DNA from 3 places in the Thioalkalivibrio sp. ALE23 genome. Region 1 is predicted to be linked to each of the others. Evidence: predicted binding sites of a transcription regulator. Region 1 holds the regulator's gene; each other region holds the start of a gene.
The links. The regulator sigma-54, encoded in region 1, starts transcription at its own class of promoters, with help from an activator protein. The targets are predictions, from matches to a motif close to TGGCANGNTNCNTGCTT.
Positions count from the first base shown of each region.

Region 2: flgB (flagellar basal body rod protein FlgB) is a predicted target of sigma-54. The motif match lies at 4,607-4,623, and genes of this name have one in related genera.
Region 3: F573_RS0100550 (CmpA/NrtA family ABC transporter substrate-binding protein) is a predicted target of sigma-54. The motif match lies at 2,428-2,444, and genes of this name have one in related genera.

Region 1 covers NZ_KB900031.1:677,429-684,218, forward strand. Annotated here, with positions in the region: gene F573_RS0103370 (KpsF/GutQ family sugar-phosphate isomerase) at 1-676, shown strand, start outside; gene F573_RS0103375 (HAD family hydrolase) at 676-1,212, shown strand; gene lptC (LPS export ABC transporter periplasmic protein LptC) at 1,209-1,787, shown strand; gene lptA (lipopolysaccharide transport periplasmic protein LptA) at 1,784-2,326, shown strand; gene lptB (LPS export ABC transporter ATP-binding protein) at 2,323-3,063, shown strand; gene F573_RS0103395 (RNA polymerase factor sigma-54) at 3,148-4,671, shown strand; gene hpf (ribosome hibernation-promoting factor, HPF/YfiA family) at 4,675-5,013, shown strand; gene F573_RS0103405 (PTS sugar transporter subunit IIA) at 5,018-5,482, shown strand; gene hprK (HPr(Ser) kinase/phosphatase) at 5,485-6,525, shown strand; gene rapZ (RNase adapter RapZ) at 6,531-6,790, shown strand, end outside.
Region 2 covers NZ_KB900033.1:428,598-435,387, forward strand. Annotated here, with positions in the region: gene flgH (flagellar basal body L-ring protein FlgH) at 1-94, opposite strand, end outside; gene flgG (flagellar basal-body rod protein FlgG) at 99-887, opposite strand; gene flgF (flagellar basal-body rod protein FlgF) at 931-1,671, opposite strand; gene flgE (flagellar hook protein FlgE) at 1,707-2,963, opposite strand; gene F573_RS0108705 (flagellar hook assembly protein FlgD) at 2,998-3,693, opposite strand; gene flgC (flagellar basal body rod protein FlgC) at 3,704-4,126, opposite strand; gene flgB (flagellar basal body rod protein FlgB) at 4,148-4,555, opposite strand; gene F573_RS0108720 (protein-glutamate O-methyltransferase CheR) at 4,744-5,559, opposite strand; gene F573_RS0108725 (chemotaxis protein) at 5,755-6,684, opposite strand.
Region 3 covers NZ_KB900031.1:108,921-115,710, forward strand. Annotated here, with positions in the region: gene ntrB (nitrate ABC transporter permease) at 1-817, opposite strand, end outside; gene F573_RS0100550 (CmpA/NrtA family ABC transporter substrate-binding protein) at 830-2,248, opposite strand; gene F573_RS0100555 (nitrate regulatory protein) at 2,717-4,030, opposite strand; gene F573_RS0100560 (DsrE family protein) at 4,158-4,514, opposite strand; gene F573_RS0100565 (hypothetical protein) at 4,605-4,847, opposite strand; gene F573_RS0100570 (TMEM165/GDT1 family protein) at 5,151-5,708, shown strand; gene F573_RS0100575 (TVP38/TMEM64 family protein) at 5,643-6,419, opposite strand; gene F573_RS0100580 (replication-associated recombination protein A) at 6,425-6,790, opposite strand, start outside.

The sequences.
Region 1 (6,790 bases):
CTCCGGCGAGACCGACGAGCTCCTGACCATCCTGCCGCTGATCCGGCGCCTCGACGTCCCGCTGATCGCGATGACCGGCAATCCCGGTTCGCGCCTGGGCACCGATGCCAGCGTCCATCTGGACGTCAGCGTGGAACGCGAGGCCTGCCCGCTGGGACTGGCCCCCACCTCCAGCACCACCGCGGCCCTGGCGATGAGCGATGCCCTGGCGGTGGCGGTGCTGGATGCGCGCGGCTTCACCGCCGACGATTTCGCCCGTTCGCACCCCGGCGGGCGCCTCGGGCGGCGCCTGCTGATCCACGTCGGCGACATCATGCATACCGGCGAGGCGATCCCGCGCATCGCGCCCGAAGCGCCGCTGAAGGACGCGCTGTTCGAGATCACCCGCAAGGGACTGGGACTGGTGATCGTCAGCGACGCCGACGCGCGAATCCTGGGGGTCTTCACCGACGGCGACCTGCGCCGCACCCTGGACCGGGGCGAGAGCCTGGAGACGCTGACCATTGGCGAGGTGATGACCCGGGGCGGGCACACCGCCCGCGCCGACTGGCTGGCCGCGGAGGCCCTGGAGGTGATGGAAAGCCGCCGCATCAACGCCCTCCCGGTCGCCGATGCGGACGGCCGGCTGCAGGGGGTGATCAACATGCACGACCTGCTGCGCGCGGGGGTCGCCTGATGCATGACGACATCGATCTCGCCGGCCTGCAGCGCGGCACCCGACTGCTGATCCTGGACGTCGACGGCGTGCTGACCGACGGCGCGCTGTTCCTCGGCGACGGTGGCGAACAGTACAAGGCCTTCCACAGCCGCGACGGCCACGGCCTGCGCATGGCCATGGACGAAGGCCTGGAGGTCGCGATCCTGACCGGGCGGCAGTCGGCGGTCGTCGAACATCGCCTGCAGGATCTGGGCATCCGCCACTGCATCCAGGGCCGGCGGGACAAGGGGGAGGCACTGGCACAGCTGCTGCAGCAGACCGGGCACCGCGCCGACGTGGCCGCGTTCGTCGGCGACGACGTGGTCGATCTGCCGGCGATGCGACGGGTTGGCCTGGGCATCGCGGTCGGCGACGCCCATCCGTTCGTGCGCCAGCACGCGCAATGGGTCACCACGGCCGGTGGCGGGCGCGGCGCGGTCCGCGAAGTCTGCGAGGACCTGCTGGCCGCGCGCGGCCGCCTTGAGGCCGTGCTCGAAAGCTACCTGCACGCATGACCCCGGATCCGCGCCGCACCCCGCTCGCCGCCCGGCTGCTGGCCGCCGGATGCCTGCTCGCCGGGCCGGCAGCGGCCGAGCCGCCCGCCGAACCCGCGGCCGACGCGGAACCTACGCTGCAGATCGAGGGGTTTACCGCGCATGTCACCGGCGAGGACGGGCGGCCCACCCACCGCCTGCAGGGGTCGCGGCTGCGCGAATACGACCGGGATGCGGTCCAGTTCATCGATGACCCGGAGCTGGATCTGCTGGACCAACGGGGCCTGAACTGGACCTGGCGCGCCCCGCGCGCGGCACATCAGCCCGATCGCGAACTGCTGCATACCTTCGGCCACACCCGCGGCCTGCGCCCCGAACGCGACGCGCGCGTACGCACGGTGATCGAGTCGCGCGACGTGCGCGTGGCGCTGGACACCCGGCTGACGACCTCGTCGGCCCCGAGCACCCTGGAACAGCCGGGACTGTTCCAGAGGGGTACCGGCCTGCGCGCCGACCCGCAAGCGGATACCATTGAGCTGCTCGCCGAGGTCTACACGCTGTACAGCGACCTGCCGCAGGAGGACCGCCCGGAATGAACCCGGCCACAACCGAACATCGCCGCGCGGGCATCCGCCGACCGGCCCCGCTGCTTGCCGTGGCGGGCATACTCGCACTGTTCCTGGCGGCCCCGCCGGCGACCGGCCGCGAGGATGCCCTGCCGGTGGAGATCACCGCGGACCACGCCGAGATGGACGAACGCGCGGGCACCGGAACCTACACCGGCGACGTGATCGTGGTGCGCGGCGATGCCACGCTGGAAGCGGACCGCGTGATCGTGCACATGCGCGAGCGCCGCCCCTACGAGATCGAGGCCCACGGCGAGCCCGCACGCCTGGAGTCGCCCGATCCCGAGACCGGCGAGACGCGCATCGCCGAAGGGCTGCGCATCGACTATTTCCTCGACGAGGAACGCGTGATCCTGACCGAACGGGCACGCGTCATCACCGCCGCCGAGGATGCCCGCGGGCAGCGCATCACCTACGATCTCGAACGCGACGTGATCCGCGCCGAACGCGGCGACACCGACGACGAGCGCGTGCACATCCGCCTGCAGCCACGCGAGGACAATCCATGACCCCCGCGGCCGACGGCCATCTGGTCGCCCGCGAGCTGAGCAAGCGCTATGGCCAGCGTACCGTGCTGGACGCGATGGATGTGGACCTGGTGCCCGGCGAAGTGGTCGGCCTGCTGGGACCCAACGGAGCCGGCAAGACCACCTGCTTCTACAGCCTGGTCGGACTGATCCGGCCCAATACCGGGCGCATCACCCTGGGCGGGCGCGACATCACCCGGGCGCCCATCCACGAACGCGCCCGCGCCGGGCTGGGCTATCTCCCGCAGGAGGCATCGATCTTTCGCCGCCTGTCGGTCCAGGACAACCTGCAGGCGGTGCTGGAACTGCGCCCGGAACTCGACCGCCACGAGCGCCGCCGCATCGGCGACGCCCTGATCGAGGAATTCCAGCTGGAGACCGTGCGCCACAGCCCCGGGATCGCGCTGTCCGGAGGCGAGCGGCGGCGCGCCGAGATCGCCCGCGCGCTGGCCGGCGATCCGCGGTTCATCTGTCTGGACGAACCGTTTGCCGGGGTCGATCCGATCTCGGTCGGCGAGATCCAGGAAGTCATCCGCCACCTGGCCGAACGCGGCATCGGCGTACTAATCTCGGATCACAACGTACGCGAGACCCTGGGCATCTGCCATCGCGCGTACATCCTCAGCGAGGGGCGCCTGCTGAGCGCGGGCACGCCGGACGAACTGCTGGCCGACACCCGCGTGCGCGAGGTCTACCTCGGCGAAAACTTCCGCCTGTGACACCGACCGCCGCACCCGGACGGTGCACAAGCCCGCAGCAAGGGATTACTATTCACTTATGGTGACCAACGCCTTTCCCAACTCATGCTGAAGCCCGGGCTGAATCTGCAGCTCGGTCAGACGCTGACCATGACGCCGCAGCTGCAGCAGGCCATCCGGCTGCTGCAGCTGTCCACGCTGGAGCTCCAGGCCGAGATCCAGCAGGCGCTGGAAAGCAATCCCATGCTGGAACAGGCCGAGGATGACGAACTCGGTGCCGACGCGGGGGACACCGACAGCGACGCGAACACCGACGACGGCGAGAGCGGCAGCGACAACGCCGGCACCGGCGAAACGGTGGATGCCGGCGGCTCGGAGGACGTCATCCCCGACGAGCTGGTGACCGACAGCCGCTGGGAAGACATCTACGACGCCAGCGCCAGCCCGCGCGGTCTGGACGACCGCGACCCGCTGGAGAACACCTCGGACGACGACGGCGGCGGCGGGCTGCAGGATCACCTGCTGTGGCAGCTGCATCTGTCGCACCTGACCCCGCGCGACCAGCGCATCGGCGCCGCCCTGATCGACACCATCAACGGCGACGGCTACCTCGAGGGTGACGTCGAGACCCTGGCCGAGACCATCAGCCGGAGTGAAGACCCCCCCGTCGACACCGACGAGGTCGAGGCCGTACGCCACTGGTTGCAGCACTGCGACCCGCTGGGGGTCGGTTCGCTGGATCTGCGCGAGTGCCTGGAGGTCCAGCTGGGCGAGCTGGCGCCGGACGCCCCCTCGCGCGAGGCGGCGCGCGCGCTCCTGGAACACGGCATGGACGCCCTTGCCCGGCGTGACTACAAGGCCCTGCAGCGCCAGAGCGGCGTACGCGATGGCAACGAACTGGCCGCGGCGCTGGACCTGATCCGCACGCTCAACCCGCGCCCCGGCGCCCAGATCAGCGAGACACCGCCGGAATACGTGGTCCCGGATGTCTACGTGCGTCATACCGACCGGGGCTGGCAGGTCGACCTGAATCCCGAGATCGCCCCGCGCATTCGCATCAACGACCTCTACGCCGGCATGGTCCGCCAGGTCTCCGATGCCCGCGACAGCGCCTTCATGCGCGATCAGCTGCAGGAGGCGCGATGGTTCATCAAGAGCCTGCACAGCCGCAACGACACCCTGCTGCGCGTGGCGCGCGCGATCGTCGAACGCCAGCAGGGGTTCCTGGAACACGGCGAGGTGGCGATGCAGCCGCTGATCCTGCGCGACATCGCCGAAGCCCTGGAGATGCACGAGTCCACGATCTCGCGGGTGACCACGCAGAAATACATGCACACCCCCCGCGGGGTGTTCGAATTCAAGTATTTCTTCTCCAGTCACGTGGGCACCAGCGACGGCGGGGAATGCTCCGCGACCGCGATTCGTGCCATGATCCGCGAACTCATCGAAGAGGAAACGCCGGGCAAACCGCTCAGCGATTCCCGCCTCGCCCAGATCCTGGCGGATCGGGGCATCAACGTGGCCCGGCGTACCGTGGCCAAATACCGGGAGGGCATGAACCTGCCATCCTCCAGCGAGCGCCGCCAGATGGCCGCCATGCCGACCGGAAGCAAACCGAAAGGAGCCTGACCCATGCAGATCAATCTCACCGGACACCACGTCGACATCACCGACGCCCTGCGCGACTACGTCAACGAGAAATTCCAGAAGCTGGAACGCCACTTCGACAAGGTGATCGACGTGCACGTGGTGCTGAACCACGAGAAGACGCAGAAGCTGCACAACAAGGCGGAAGCGAATCTGCAGGTCAGCGGCAACCACATCCACGCCGAGGCCAGCCACGATGACATGTACGCCGCCATCGACGGCCTGATCGACAAGGTCGACCGCCAGCTGATCAAGCACAAGGAGAAGGTCAAGGATCATCATCGCGCCGAGGGCGCCCAGCGCAACCGCGAACAACCCGAGTAAGCCGATGAATCCGGCCGAGCTCATCACCCCGGAGCGCATCGGACTGGAAACCGACTGCTCCAGCAAGAAACGAGCGCTGGAAACCCTCGCCGATCTGCTGGTGGACGGGGCCGCGGACGGACTGGCGGCCAGTGCCGCGTTCGAAGCCATGTCGGCCCGCGAAAAACTGGGCTCCACCGGGCTCGGCCATGGCGTGGCGATCCCGCACGGCCGTCTCGCCGAGCTGGATACGCCCCGCATCGCGGTCCTGCGTCTGGATCAGGGCGTGGATTTCGAAGCCATGGACCACGAACCGGTGGACATCCTGATCGCCCTGCTGGTGCCGGAAGAGGCCACCAGCGAACACCTGGACCTGCTGGCCCAGCTCGCGCGCGGGCTGTCGCAGCCGGACACCCTCGCCGGCATCCGGCGCGCCGCGGACAGCACGGGGGTCCAGCAGGCCCTCAGCCGGGCGCTGGGAGACACCTGACCATGGCCGACCGGGCGGAAGCGGCAGCCGACGGCACCGCGAGCAACATCACCATCGCCGCGCTCACGCGGGCGATGGGGAGCCGTCTGGACCTGCGCTACGTCCACGGAGAGGAGGCCGCGGGCGACCGCGAACTCCTGGGATTCGGGGATGGCGACCTGCCGCTGGCCGGCCACCTGAACCTGATCCGCCCCAACCGCATCCAGGTCATCGGCGACTACGAGGCCCGCTACATCGCCGGCCTGTCCGACGAGCAGCGTGACCACCTGGTGCTGGAAATGGCCCGCACCGGTACTACCATGGTGATCTTCGCCGAGGACACCTGCCCGTTCCCGCGCATGCCGCAGACAGGTGACGACCCCCTGCCGGTGATCCTGTGCACACGCACATCCTCGCACGAAGTCATCGCGCTGCTGCGCTATTTCCTGCAGCAGCGCCTCGCCCATTTCGAGGTGCGCCACGGGGTGTTCATGGAGATCCTCGGGATCGGTGTACTGATCTCGGGGGCCTCCAGCGTCGGCAAGAGCGAGGTCGCACTCGAGCTGATCTCGCGTGGCCACCGGCTGATCGCCGATGATGCCCCCGAGTTCGCGCGCATTGCCCCGGATATCGTGCGCGGACACTGCCCCGCCCTGCTCCAGGACCTGCTCGAGGTGCGCGGCCTGGGCGTGCTCAACATCCGCGCGATGTACGGCGACTCGGCGATCAAGGGCGGCAAGTATCTGCGCCTGATCATCGATCTGCGCGATCACAACGAGCCCTCGCCGGTGCCGGACGATCGCCTGAACGGGCGCCGCGGCGAGAGCGAGATCCTCGGCCTGCGCATCCCGCTGATCAGCCTGCCGGTGGCGCCGGGGCGCAACATCGCGGTCATGATCGAGGCCGCGGTCCGCAATCACCTGCTGCACATGCAGGGCTACATCGCCGGGGACGACCTGCGCGCCCGCCAGCGGCGCCAGATGGGCGAGGATCAGCAGGAGGAATCCATCTTCCACATCGGCGGGCCCAGCACCACGGTCCCCAACCCCGATCCCGAGGGCTGACCGACATGCGTCTGCTGCTGGTCAGTGGTCTGTCGGGTTCCGGCAAGACCGTCGCCCTGCATACCCTGGAGGACGCCGGCTACTTCTGTGTCGACAACCTGCCGCTGCCGATGCTGCCGGAACTGGTGGAGAAGGTCCGCAGCGGCCATTACGACACCGGCGGTGACCGCCATCTGGCCGTGGGCGTGGACGTCCGTTCGGGCCTCGACGCCCTCAGCGGATTCGGTCAACTGCTGGGCGAGCTGCGTGGATCGGGCCTGGAGGT
Region 2 (6,790 bases), on a different contig from region 1:
GGGTGGTGTCGTGCGGCATGCTGGCGCAGCCGCCGAGCAGGACCAGGGCCAGCGGAGCCAGCCAGCGGATGAGGGACAGCGTCGCGCGGTTCATGCGATCACCCGATGGTCTGGTTGATGAACTGCAGCGACTGGTCGGCGCTGGAGATGGCCTTGGAGTTGACCTCGTAGGCCCGCTGGGTCTCGATCATGTTCACCAGCTCCTCGGCGATATTCACGTTGGAGGTCTCCAGCGAGCCCTGGATCACCGTGCCTACGCCGTTGAGCCCGGGGTTGGCCTGCTGCGCCACCCCGGAGGCCGCGGTCTCCTTGAAGATGTTCTCGCCCACCGCCTCCAGGCCGGCGGGGTTCACGAAGTCCGCCAGCTGGATCTGCCCCAGGTCCACCGGTTCGGCCTGCCCCGTAATGCGCGCGGTCACGGTGCCATCCTTGCCGATGTCGATCGACTCGGCATCATCCGGCACGAACAGGCCCGGCTGCAGCGGATAGCCGTTGGACATCACCACCTGGCCGTCGGAATTCACCTGGAAGCTGCCGTCGCGGGTGTAGCCGATGTCACCGTTGGGCATCAGCACCTGGAAGAAACCGTCGCCCTCGATGGCGACGTCCAGCGAGTTCTCGGTCTGCTGCAGGTTGCCCTGTTCGAACATCTTTTCGGTGCTGACCGTGCGCACGCCGGTGCCGATCTGCAGGCCCGAAGGCAGCTGCTGATCCTGGGTCGCCTGCGCGCCCGGCTGGCGCACGGTCTGGTAGATCAGGTCCTCGAATACCGCCCGGTCCTTCTTGAAGCCGGTGGTGCTCGAGTTGGCCAGGTTGTTGGCCACGGTCGACATGCGCGTGTCCTGCGCGTCGAGTCCGGTCTTGGCGATCCACAGTGCCTGGTTCATGGCGTTTCTCCTGTCAGTCGGGGCCGCGTCGGGATCATCCCGGTCAGCCCATGCCGAGCAGCCGGTTGCTGCTCTGTTCCAGCGTGTTGGCGGTGTCCATCATCTTGATCTGGGTCTCGAAGGTTCGCGACAGCTCGATCATCCGCGTCAGCGCCTCGACGGTGTTCACGTTGCTGCTCTCGAGCGTGCCGGATACCAGCGTCACGTCCGCTTCTGCCGCGGCCTCTTCACCGTCCGGCAGGCGGAACAGTCCGTCCTCGCCCCGTTCGAGATCCTCGACATCCGGATTGACCAGACGGATGCGCTCCACCGCCGCGAGGGCATCCGCCGGGGCGCCCTGGGGCCGGACGCTGATGGTCCCGTCGGTGCCGATCTCCACCTTCTCCGCCGGCGGAATCGCGATCGGCCCGCCGTCACCCATCACCTGCATCCCGTCCGCGGTGCGCAGCAGACCGAAGCCGTCCACCTGCAGGTTGCCGGCGCGGGTGTAGCCTTCCTGCCCGTCCGGCCCCTGCACGGCGATGAAGCCCTCGCCCTGGATGGCCACGTCCAGATCACGCCCCGTACTGCGCAGCGTCCCGCGAGAGAAGTCGGCCGCCTCGTTCCCCACCTGTACGTAATCGCGCGTGTCGTAGACCGGGCCGCGCACCGGGACGGTGTCCGCGGTGGCAAGTGCCTGCCGGAAGCCGTCGGTATTGGCGTTCGCCAGGTTGTGATTGTTGACGGCCTGGGCGTGCTCGACCTCCCGGGCCCCCGACATCGCGATGTAGAGAAAACGGTCCATGGTTCGGCCTCCCGCAGGATCCTCCGGTTACCGCCCTAGCGGATATTGATGATGGTCTGGGTCACGGTGTCGGCCGTGGAGATGGTCTGGGAATTGGCCTGGAAGTTGCGCTGGGCCGTGATCAGGTTCACCAGCTCCTGCGCGATATCCACGTTGGAGGCCTCCAGGGCCCCGGCCTGGATCTGCCCGGTACCGCCCGCACCCGGCGCGTTCACCGTGGGTCCGCCTGAGGCGAAGGTCTCCGCCCAGTTGTTGTTGCCCAGCTGCTCAAGGCCCTGCGGGTTGTCGAAGTTGGCCAGCGTCACCTGGCCCAGCACGTCCGACTGCCCGTTGCTGTAGCGGGCGAACACCACGCCCTCGTTGTCGATATCGATGTCGGTCAGCGTGCCCGGGGCAAACCCGTTCTGATTGAGATCGCTGACACCGAAGTCGGACCCGTACTGGGTCGTCCCATCGAAAACGATAGAGACCTCATCATCGTCCTCGAAGTTACCGCCGGGAAAGAAAGAGAAGGTTACGTCCTCCTCATCCGGAGGGTCGCCATCTTCATCCACCAGCTCACCATTACTACCGAAAAGCAGCTGCGCGGGGAAATCCCCATCTTCGACCACTTCACCGTTGACCGCGACGTTGACCTCCCACTCGTTGTCATCGGTCTTGGTGAAATAGACCTCCGCGTCCTGGGCCTCGCCTTGGCCGTTGTACACCGTCAGCGAAGTGGAAAAGTTGTAGCTGTCGGGGACGGCCACGCCGTCATCAGTATCGAAGCCATCGTCGATTACCGGCGCATCGGACTGCAGGTTCAGCCGGGCATCGATCCGGGAAGTCACCTGTGGCGAACCCTCGCCGGTCTGCAGCCGCAGGTTGTCCGGGGTTCCACCCAGATCGGCGGGATCGGTATCACCGTCTTCGGCGATGTATCCCTGCAGGTTCTGGCCCTGGCTGTTCACCAGGAAGCCCTCGCGATCCACCTGAAACTCGCCGGCGCGCGAGTAGAGCGTGTTGCCGCCGTCATTGAGCTGGAAGAACCCCTCCCCGTCGATCGCCAGATCCAGGCCGTTCTCGGTGAACTCGGTCTGCCCCTGGGTGAACTGCTGGGTCACCGCCAGCAGGCGCGACCCGGCACCGGTGGCGGTCTGCGCGGTCCCGCCGAAGGACTGCGCATAGACATCCCCGAATTCGGCACGCGATTGCTTGAACCCGGTGGTCCCCGAGTTGGAGATGTTGTTGCCGGTCACGTCCAGGTCGGCCTGGGCCGAGTTCAGTCCGCTCAATCCGATGTTGAAGGGCATGTTCCGTTCCTCCGGTTGTTTTTTGTGTCGGGCGTCAGCCGGAAATCCGGCGTACGTCCGAAAAATCGATCTCGCCCACACCTTGCACATTCAGTGCCAGGCCGTTTTTCTCCCCGCCCATGGAGACGCTGTCCACGCGCTGGTTAAGAAAGGTCTCCAGCGATTCGGTGCGCTCCCCGCTGCGCGCGGTCGCCCGGACCTCGTAGACCCCGGCCGGCGCGCGCTGGCCGTTGTCGGTCAGGCCATCCCACTGGAAGTCCTGCAGCCCGGCGCCCATCGCGCCGAGATTCATGCGCCGCACGCGCTCGCCGGCCCCGTTCATGATCTCGACCTCCACCGACTCGGCCGAGGCCCCCAGTTCGAACGCGCCGCTCATGCCGCCCTCGGGGCCCAGCTGGCCGAACTCCACCGGCACCAGCACGTCCTTGCCAACCAGATTTGCGCCCTGCACCGCCTGGTTCTGTCCCATCGACTGGGCGAAGCCCTCGAACGACTCGTTCAGCTGCTGGATCCCGGTGACGCTCGAGAACTGCGCCATCTGCGCGATGAAGTCCCCGTTTTCCATCGGCTCGAACGGGTCCTGGTTCTGCAGCTGGGTCGTCATCAGCTTGAGGAAGTTCTCCTGTCCCAGCTGATCCGGCCCGCCTTCCTTCTCCTGACGGTCGCGCTGGGCCTGGCGGTCAGTGCGAATCCCCGCCCCTTCCAGCATGTCGGGTGTCAGTCCGTTCATTTCCGGTCTCCTAGCCTTGTCCGCCCATCTGCAGCGTGCGCATCATCAACTGGCGGGTGGTGTCCATGACTTCAACGTTGGCTTCGTAATTGCGCGAGGCCGACATCATGTTGGCCATCTCCTCGACCACGCTGACCGCCGGGCGAAAGATGTAGCCATCGTCGTTTGCCTTCGGGTGATGGGGCTCGTAATGCATCTGCGGCTCGGCATCCGACTCCTCGATCCTGGCCACCCGCACCGGCGTCGCGGTACCGTCGCGGCTGGCCTGGTCCATCGCTGCCTGGAACAGCACGTGTTTCCCGCGATAGGCCTCCTCGGCGCTGCCGGCCGCCGTGTTGGCGTTCGCCAGGTTCGAAGACACCGTATTCAGCCGCGCCGACTGTGCCGTCAGCGCCGAAGCCGAGGTATTGAACAGATTGAACAGATCACTCACGGCAGTGGCCTCCCGTCAGGTTCAGCGATTGCCCCGGAAGGCATCGCGAATGCCGGAAACCCGGCGATTGAGAAATTCGAGGCTGCTCTGGTACTTGACCGAGTTCTCGGCGAACGCCGCCCGCTCCATCTGCGGATCCACGGTATTGCCGTCCAGAGACGGCTGCGAAGGGATGCGGTACTTGAGCTCGGCCCCGGTGCCCGCGGCAGCCGTCCCCGGATCCTGATGACCCGCGCGGGTCTGGCTGAGCTGAAGCTGGCCACCACCACCCGAAGCCGCCTCCAGCTGGCTGCGAAAATCCAGGTCGCGCGCCTTGTAGCCGGGGGTGTCGGCATTGGCGATGTTCGAGCTCAGAACCTCCATGCGCTGCGAACGCAGGTTCACCGACTCCGGCAGAATCCCGAGCGCCTTGTCCAGCGATATGCTCATCCCGTTCCGTCCGGCCCGCGCATGGCGGGCATCCGTTGCCTGACCACGACGATGCAATCGCCGTGCCATTGGCTGCCGGCAAAAGGGGAAAAAGGATAGGGAGGGACACCGGCACGCGGCCGGCCACGCGGCGAATCACCGCGCAGGGAACGAGCGCCGGGCCCGTTGCAGGCCCGGCGTGGAGGGGTTCAGCCCTTCAGCCGCAGGACCGAGCCGTACTCGGTGCGCACGGTTTCGTACGCCTTGCTGTAGGGCCCGACCGTCTCGGAAGCGCCAAGAAACAGATAGCCGCCGGGGTTGAGCTGCTTCGCAATACCGTCAAGGACCTGACGCTTGGTCTCGGCGGAGAAATAGATCAGGACGTTACGGCAGAACACGATGTCGAACTTGCCCAGCGCCGCGTAGCTGTCGACCAGATTGAGTTTCTGGAACCGGCAGCGGCGCTGCACCTCGGGGATGATCTTGTGCCCCTCGGGCACGGTCTGGAAGAACCGGGACCGCCGCGACTCGCTCAGCCCGCGCACGATGCTCAGACCGTCATAGACTCCCTTGCGGGCGTCTTCCAGCACGCCCTCGGACAGGTCCGTGCCGAGAATGCTGACGGGCACCACCCGGCGCGGGCGCGAGGCCTCCCATTCCGAGACCACCATCGAGATACTGTAGGGCTCCTGGCCACTAGAACACCCGGCCGACCAGACCTTGATCGACGACCGAGTGGACGCCAGCTCCGGGAGGATCACGTGGCGCAGGATCTCGAACGGAAAACCGTCGCGAAACCAGGAGGTTTCGTTGGTGGTCATCGCATCGATGACGCGCGTGCGCAGCTTCGGGCTGGGCGCCTTGCGCAGCGCGTGCAGCAGTTCCGGCACGTCCTTGTAGCCAAATTCATCCAGCAGGCGGGACAGCCGGCTGGACACCAGGTACTGGCGGCTGTCCCCCAGCACCAGGCCACAGCACTCGGAGAGAAAGCGCGCGAATTCTTCGTAGTCACGGGAATCGATCACGCACACATCTCCGCCTTGACGCGTGCCGGGCCCGTCCGCCGTCCGCTGGTTGTTCGGTTCGATGATTCCATGCCGCCACAGTATAGGGCTTCGAGGCAACCTTGCGGAAGTCCGCAGCCTGCAAAGGGGCGGCAAGCGCCGGCCACCCGCCCCGGCCGGGCCGGCAACCGTTCGCCCCCGGCAACCACCGACATCTCAGGCGGTCTTGTTGATCTGTTCCAGGACCGCACTGGCCAGTTCGTCCGGGTTGAACTTGGAGAGGAACGCATCCGCACCGGCCCGACGCACCATGTCGGTATTGAATTCGCCGCTGAGCGAGGAATGCAGCAGCACCCGCAGCGGTCGCAGGCGCTCGTTCTCGCGGATCTTTGCCGTCAGGGTGTAACCATCCATGCGCGGCATTTCGATATCCGAGATCACCAGCTCGACCGTGTCGTGGATCGGACCCTCGGCGGCTTTCTCCTCCAGGTAATCCAGGGCTTCACGCCCGTCCTTGCACAGCACGTAGGGCCACTCGAGCCCCTGGATGGCGCTTTCGATCTGGCGGCGGGCCACCACCGAGTCGTCGGCGATGACGATTTCCCGACGCTCGGGTGTCTGCTCGGCCACCGCGGAACGCACGCTTTCCGACACCTCGGTGGGCAGCGGATTGACCAGCGACAGCACGCGCTCCACGTCGATGATCTCCACCAGCTTGTTGTCGAGTTCGGTGACCGCCACCAGAAACGACTCGCGACCGGTGCCGCGCGGGGGCGACTTCACCTGGTCCCAGTTGACGTTCACGATGCGATCCACCGCCGATACCATGAAGCCCTGCACCGAGCGGTTGAACTCCGTGATCACAACCTTCTGCTGCCCGTCCGCCCCGGCCCGGGTCGATTGCATGCCCATCGCCCGCGCCAGATCGATGATCGGCACGGTCTTGTCGCGCAGGGTGGTGACGCCCCGCACCACCCCGGCGGACCCGGGAATCTGGCGCAACTGCGGCAGCGGAATCACCTCGCGCACCTTGAACACGTTGATCCCGAAGGTCTGCGTGCCGCCCAGATAGAACAGCAGCAGCTCCATCCGGTTCTGCCCGACCATCTGCGTGCGCTGGTTCACGTCGTCAATAAACTGACTCACGGTTCTCGCCCCCTGGGTTGTTCTCCCTGCTAACGGCCGCGCCGGCGGGAGCTTGAACCACGCATCGGACGCGCAGGACAGGCGCCGGATGCCATGGCACAGAATC
Region 3 (6,790 bases), 570 kb from region 1:
TAAAGAATCCGATGCCGACCCCGCCGGTGAGCATCTCGGCCGCCACGATCACCATCCAGGCAATCCCCAGCGCCAACCGCATGCCGGTGAGGATGTAGGGCATGGTTGCGGGGATCAGGATCTTGCGCGCCGCCTCCAGGCGCCCGAGACGGAGCACCTGGGATACGTTGGTGTAGTCACGCGGGATGGCCTGGACCCCGGCCGCGGTATTGATGAGGATCGGCCAGATGCTGGTGATGAAGATCACGAAGATCGCGGAGGGATTGACCGCCTGGAACACCAGCAGACCGAGCGGCAGCCAGGCCAGCGGGGACACGGGACGCAACAGCTGCACGACCGGGCTAATGGCGCGGCGCATCGAGAGCGAAGCGCCCATCATCAAGCCCAGCGGAATGCCGACCAGTGCTGCCAGGCCGAAGCCCGCCAGGACGCGGCCAAGGGAATACATCACCTGCCAGCCGATCCCCATGTCGTTCGGACCGTAGTCGTAGAACGGATCGCTTAGCAGGTAGACGGCCTCGGCCCACACTTGCCCGGGCGTCGGGAGGTCCGGCGAGACCGTCGACTGCAGCCAGGCCCAGCCCCCCAGCAGCATTCCGAACGCAATCAGCGGGAGTGCCAGCACAGGAATCCAGCGCTGGAACATATCCGCCATCACCTCGAATCGGTCATCGTGTGCCGATTCGATCGCCCCGGCGGTGTCGTTGCGTTCCGCCGGTTTGGTTTCCCGGCCAGCGGCGGCCTCCGTTCGACCTTCGGCGTCCTTGTCGTTCTCGCGTTCAACCGCCAGTTGCATATCGGCGTAATTGGTGGACATGGTGGGCCTCCCTCAGCCGTTGACGTCGGCGAGGTCATCGAGGGCGACCTTGCGACTGTGTACATCGAAACCGTCGACATAGCCGACAAGGTCATCCGGGTCATAGGCGCGGTTATCAATGAACCGGTCAGGGCCCATCTCGATCGGCGAGGAGGCCGCCTCCAGGGTCCAGTGTTCATTGCGTGTGCCTTCCGTCTTCCAGTCGATCTCGGGATAGGCGACGCCCACTTCTGCAGCCGCTTGCCGATACAGTTCGGGGCGATAGACCTTTTCGGCCACCGCACGCATATCCACAGGCTCTTCCAGCTGCCCCCAACGAACCATCTGCGTGACAAACCAGGCCGCATGCGAGCGCCACGGAAAGCTGGCCGCGTAACGGTGGAACACATTGAAGTCCGGGAAGGGTTCGGGGTCTCCGTCCGGATTGAACTGGAGCGTCCCCGTCATCGACATGGCCACTACGTGTTCAGGGGCGTTGACAAAACGGCGGCCCGAAATGATGCGCACCACTTCTTCGCGATTCTCGGGCTTGTCCATCCACTCGTTGGCCTCGATCAAGGCCCGCAACGCTGCCTGGTGCGTATTCGGGTGTTCTTCCGCCCAGCTCTCCAGTACGCCAAACACCTTCTCCGGATTGTTGTTCCATATCTCGTAGTTGGTGACCAGGGTCTTGCCGATACCCATGTCCACCGCACGCATGTTCCAGGGCTCGCCGACGCAGTAGCCATCCATGTTGCCCGCGCGCAGGTTGGCCACCATCTGGGGTGGCGGGATCACAACCAGGCGGACATCCCGATCCGGGTTGATCCCGGAAGCGGCCATCCAGTAGCGCAGTTCATAGTTATGCGTGGATACGGGGAAAACCATGGCGAAGGTCATCGGGGCACGGCCCGCTGCCTGGTCGGCATCGATGACCTTCTTCAGGGCGCGCGCGGAAATCGGCCGTTCGTTCATAGCCTCCGGATCGGCCTCGACCATCCGGTCGTAGAGCTCGTTGGAAACGGTAATCGCGTTGCCGTTGAGGTCCATGCTGAACCCCGTGATGGTGTTGCGCTGGGTAGCACCCACGCCCAGCGTCGCGGCGATCGGCATCCCCGCCAGCATGTGCCCGCCATCCAGGCTCCCAACGGAGACCTTGTCGCGAATATTGGCCCAGGAAGCCTCCTTGGCCACATGGACGTCGAGCCCGTGGCGAGCGAAATATCCCTTCTCCTGGGCGACTACGAGCGGAGCACAATCCGTCAAGGGGATAAATCCGAACTCGAGCTTGGTCTTTTCCAGCCCTTCGGATCCCCCGGCATAGGCCGCCGACCGGAAAAAATCCGGATGCATCCCCAAGGCGGCGCCCCCTGCCAGAACGCCGCCGGCCTGAAGGAAACGCCGGCGCGACAGGCCGGAGGTCTTTTTCGTGTCATTCGTGTGATCGGTCATTGCGGGTTCACTCCCCTTGTCAGCAAACACATCCCAAAAACGAAAAAAGGCGTCCTATCAGCCCGGCCGCGTTTGCAGCCGGGTGATGGACGCCTTTGTCCAGTCCCGTGGGAGGCCCGGTCGTCGGGTCTCCCTGTTGTCAGGCGACGAACCGCCGTTGGCTCGTCTTGCCGGTATTCCTGCAGGAGGTGTGCCAATTAGCCGTTGCTGATCGACCGATAGGGCGCAAAGCCTATCCTGACGCGGAAAAATCGGACGGTTCCCGGTACTCAATCGAATCTTCGCAGGGGAATATCACTCGCAAGCGGCACCACCCTGGGGCACACCGGCGGTGCAGATGAACCGCGCTGGTGCACTACCTGTAGGAGCCGCCTTGGCGGCGAAGCCCCTGCCAGTCGCGGACACTGGCAGGTGCTTCGCGGGCAAGCCCGCTCCCACAGGGCCGGCATCCGTTTCCCGGGGAGTTAGCTACAGGCCGCCCTTGCCCAGCAGGTCGGACATCGCGACGGTCGCCTCGGCGACCTCGGCCAGGCGCCGGTTCTGGTTCATCGCCGTCTGGCGCAGGAGCTTGTAGGCCTGGTCCTCGCTGAGGCCGCGGTGCTGGATCAGCAGCGCCTTGGCACGCTCGATGGTCTTGCGCTCGGCCAGGGCCTGGCGTGCCGCATGCAGTTCATCCTCCACCGACTGCAGCCGGGCCGCCTGGCGCTGCACCAAGTCCATCACCGAGTGTCCGACGATCGGTACGTTGAGTGCGGCATCGCCCTCCTCCTGCGCGGGCTCCAGGCCCTCCGGCGCGCCGAAGAACACCGCATACGGGACGCTGTCGCGCAGTTCCGACTCGGCGAGTTGCGCGACCCGGTCACGCACCGCGCCGAGGTCCGCGCGATCCGCCGTGATGCGTGCCGAGCAGCACTCGTTCAGGTGCATCTCCAGCAGATCCTCGATCTCCTTCATCGCGTCGATGCGCGCGGTGGTACAGGCAAACCATTCCTCGGCCCGGGCGGGGTCGTGGTGCCCTGAGGCCTCGGTACAGGCCCGGCGGCGCAGACGCTCGATGTCGGCGGCGAAGGCCGCCGTCTGCAGCTCGCGCCAGGCGGCACAGGCCGCCGGTGCCGCGAACTCGGAGAAGATGCGGAACGCCCGTTCCTGGGCATCGATCCGATGGACCAGCGCCTGGCGCAGTTCGGGCTCGAAGTTCGCGGCGCCAAACCCGGCGGCCCCGATCGCGCGCTCCTGCCCTGCCAGTTCCTTGCCCTGCATGAAGTTCAGCAGGGCCACCAGGGCCCGCGAGACCTCGGGATCGGTCGCCGAATCCGCAGCCTCGAACACCAGGGCCATCAGGGCGCGAATCAGCTCGCTGAAGCCGCGGGTCGAGTCCATCGGGCTCAGGGTCAGCTCCAGGACCTCCTCGCGCAGGCTGCCCAGGCCGGACAGGCCATGCAGCGCCAGCGCCATGCGCCCCAGCAGCCGACTGCGGCCATGGGCGCAGGCGTCCGGGGCCAGCCAGCCATCCAGGTGCTCGCGGAACGCGGCCGCGGCGGCGTCCGATTCGGCCCGGTACTGCTCCAGTTCGCGGGTATAGCGCTGGCCGCCGGACCCGATCCAGAGGCTGGAGGCCCCGCGCTCGCGCTGCAGGGCATGCACCAGCGCGCGGATGCGCCCGACCAGCTGCACCGCCTCCAGCAGGCGCTCCAGGCTCACCACCTCGCACTTGCGCGAGGCGACCAGGAAATCGCCAATGGACTCTTCGAGGGAAAAATTCGGGGATGTGTTCTGGGTCATGCTCGTCGTCCGTGAATCACTCCCGGAACAAACAAGCATGCGATGTGCCAGTTCGACCGACTGACAGCGGGGGTACAAACAAAAACGGGCGGGGCATCACGCCCCGCCCGCGGAACGGCACGGCCGATCAGAAGCTCATGGAGCGGTCGAACTCGGCGACGGCCTGGACGTAGTGGCCCATGCCGGCCATCTCGGCGTTCGGCAGGAAGTTGTGCTCGCCGACGTCGCGACCCTTGGCGCAGGCCTCGCAGGCCCAGAACGGAACGCCTTCACTCACCAGCGAATCCACGATGTCCTTCATTGCCGGCATGTTATGGCCGACGATCTTGTCGTACACGTTGCGGTTGGCGATGTTCACGGCCTCGCCCTGCAGCCAGACGGTCACGTCGTGGCCCTGCTGCTTGGCCACATTGGCGGCAATCATGCCAAGCGTGGCGCGGGTCGGGTCGTCGGTACCGGCGGTGACGGCAACAATAAAGCGCATGGGAGTCTCCCGGGGTTGAAAAGGTGCGAAATCGGTAGCGGCCGGCAAGCGGCGCGTCGATTTCCCACAAGCCAGGGAGAAACAATCGGCTCAGGGGGCGCCCTTCGTGGTGAGACTGTTGCGATAGAGCTTGAACGCCATCAACAGCCAGGGCACGGCATGGACGACCAGGTCGAGCACATCGAGTGGCCGGGTAAGTTCCCCGGCAAACAGCCAGCGCAGTTTCTCCGCGACATGCGGCTCGGGGATCCAGGGGGCCAGGCCGACGGTCGCAACCAGCAGTGCGAACAGCCAAAGGGGGGCCCGATCGACCCAGTAAAGGAAGCGTTTCATCGCGCGCATGCTACCCAAGCCCCGGCGGCGGCGCAGCCCGGAGCCGCGATCGTCCTTGCCCGCGCGGACCGGGATGACTAGAGTCCTGCCAGCTTCAGGGGAGTAGCGACCCGGGTGGCCTTGCCTCACCGGGGTCTGCATCAACAGATTCGATCCTCCGCCCGGAGGACCGTGGTGCAGACAGCCCCGCCGCCGATGCGGCACCGGGCCCCGCGAGACCTGTGGCATGGCGCCCCGATCCGTGGCCGGGTGGGTGGTGCGATGTCACGTGTCTTGCCCACCCACCCGGCCCGGAAGACCGTCATGGAAGCCCTGCTCGTCTCTACCGTCATCGTCGCCATCGCCGAGATGGGCGACAAGACCCAGCTCCTCGCCCTGCTCCTGATCTGCCGCTACCAGCAGACCTGGCCCATCATCTGGGGCATCGTGGTGGCCACGCTGGCCAATCACTTCCTGGCCGCGCTGGCGGGCGTGTGGATCGGCGCCAGCATCCCGGAGGACTGGCTGCGCTGGGGTCTGGGGATCGGGTTCATCGTGATGGCCGCCTGGGTACTGGTCCCGGATGGCGAGGACGAGCTGCCGGCCGCGTCGAAACACGGCGTGTTCTGGACCACCACGGTGCTGTTCTTCCTGGTCGAGATGGGCGACAAGACCCAGGTCGCCACCGGCGCGCTGGCCGCGACCTTCGACAGCCTGATCCTGGTCGTGATCGGCTCGACCATCGGCATGGTGCTCGCGAATGCCCCGGTGGTGTGGCTGGGCCAGCGCTTCGCCTGCCACCTGCCCCTGCGGCTGTTACGCGCGCTCGCCGCCCTGCTGTTCCTCGCCCTGGGCATCGGGGTCCTGCTCGCCTGGGTCTGAGGGAGACACTGAAGTCATTGGCGCCTCGGTGTGCAGTGTCTTCTGGCCCAGCCAGATGCGGCGCACCAGGCGCGGCAGCAACAGCAACAGCGCCAGCACCGCGAGCAGGGCCAGACCCAGCTGTACCCCGCTGTCGGCGCCACTGGCGATCTCCCGGGTGGCGTGCCCCAGCCAGGCATAGGCGAACAGGCTGGGGATCAGGGCGACCATGGTGGTCAGCGCGAAGACCGGCAGCGGCAGCCGGACCAGCCCCAGGGCGTAATTGGTTGGGGCGAACGGAAACACCGGCACCAGGCGGGTCAGGGCCACGACCCGCCAGCCCTCGGCCTCCACATCGGCGCGCAGCCGCGAGCTGCGCGGGCCCATGCGCGGGGCCAGCCAGGGCTGCAGCCAGGTACGCGCCAGCAGGAAGGCAATGACCGCCGCCAGGGTCGCTGCCAGCAGGCTGAGGGCGGCGCCGGTGAAGGGGCCGAACAGGGCCCCGCCCAGCAGGATCCAGAAGGTACTGGGCAGCGGGAACAGGGCCAGCAGCATGAAGGCGAGCACGAACACCAGATAGGCACCCGCACCCCAGCCCCGCAGCCAGGCCTCCACCTCGCCCAGCGGGAAGCCAAGGCTCGGCCACTCGGTGGTCAGCAGGATCCACGCCAGCGACACACCGAACAGGATCGCCGCCACCGTCAGCCACCGCTTGTGATGCCGGATGCGCAACCCGGTCAGCCCTCCCCGCCGGGGTTTCCGCCCGCGTCGCGCAGACGGTCCAGGCGCTCCGCCAGCGCGCGCTCGGTGCCGTCCCGGCGCGGGCTGTAGAAGCGCTCGTCTTCCAGACCCTCCGGCAGGTAGACCTGCCCGCGGGCGAAGCCATCGGGCTCGTCGTGATCGTAGCGGTACCCGGCCCCGAAGCCTTCCGCGCGCATCAGCTCGGTCGGCGCGTTGCGCAGATGCAGCGGCACGCCCGGGCTCCCGGTCTCGCGGATCGCCGCGCGCGCCTGGTTCAGCGCAACGTAGGCACTGTTGCTCTTGGGTGCGGCGGCCAGTTCGATCACCGCCTGCACCAGCGCCAGGTCACCTTCCGGCCGGCC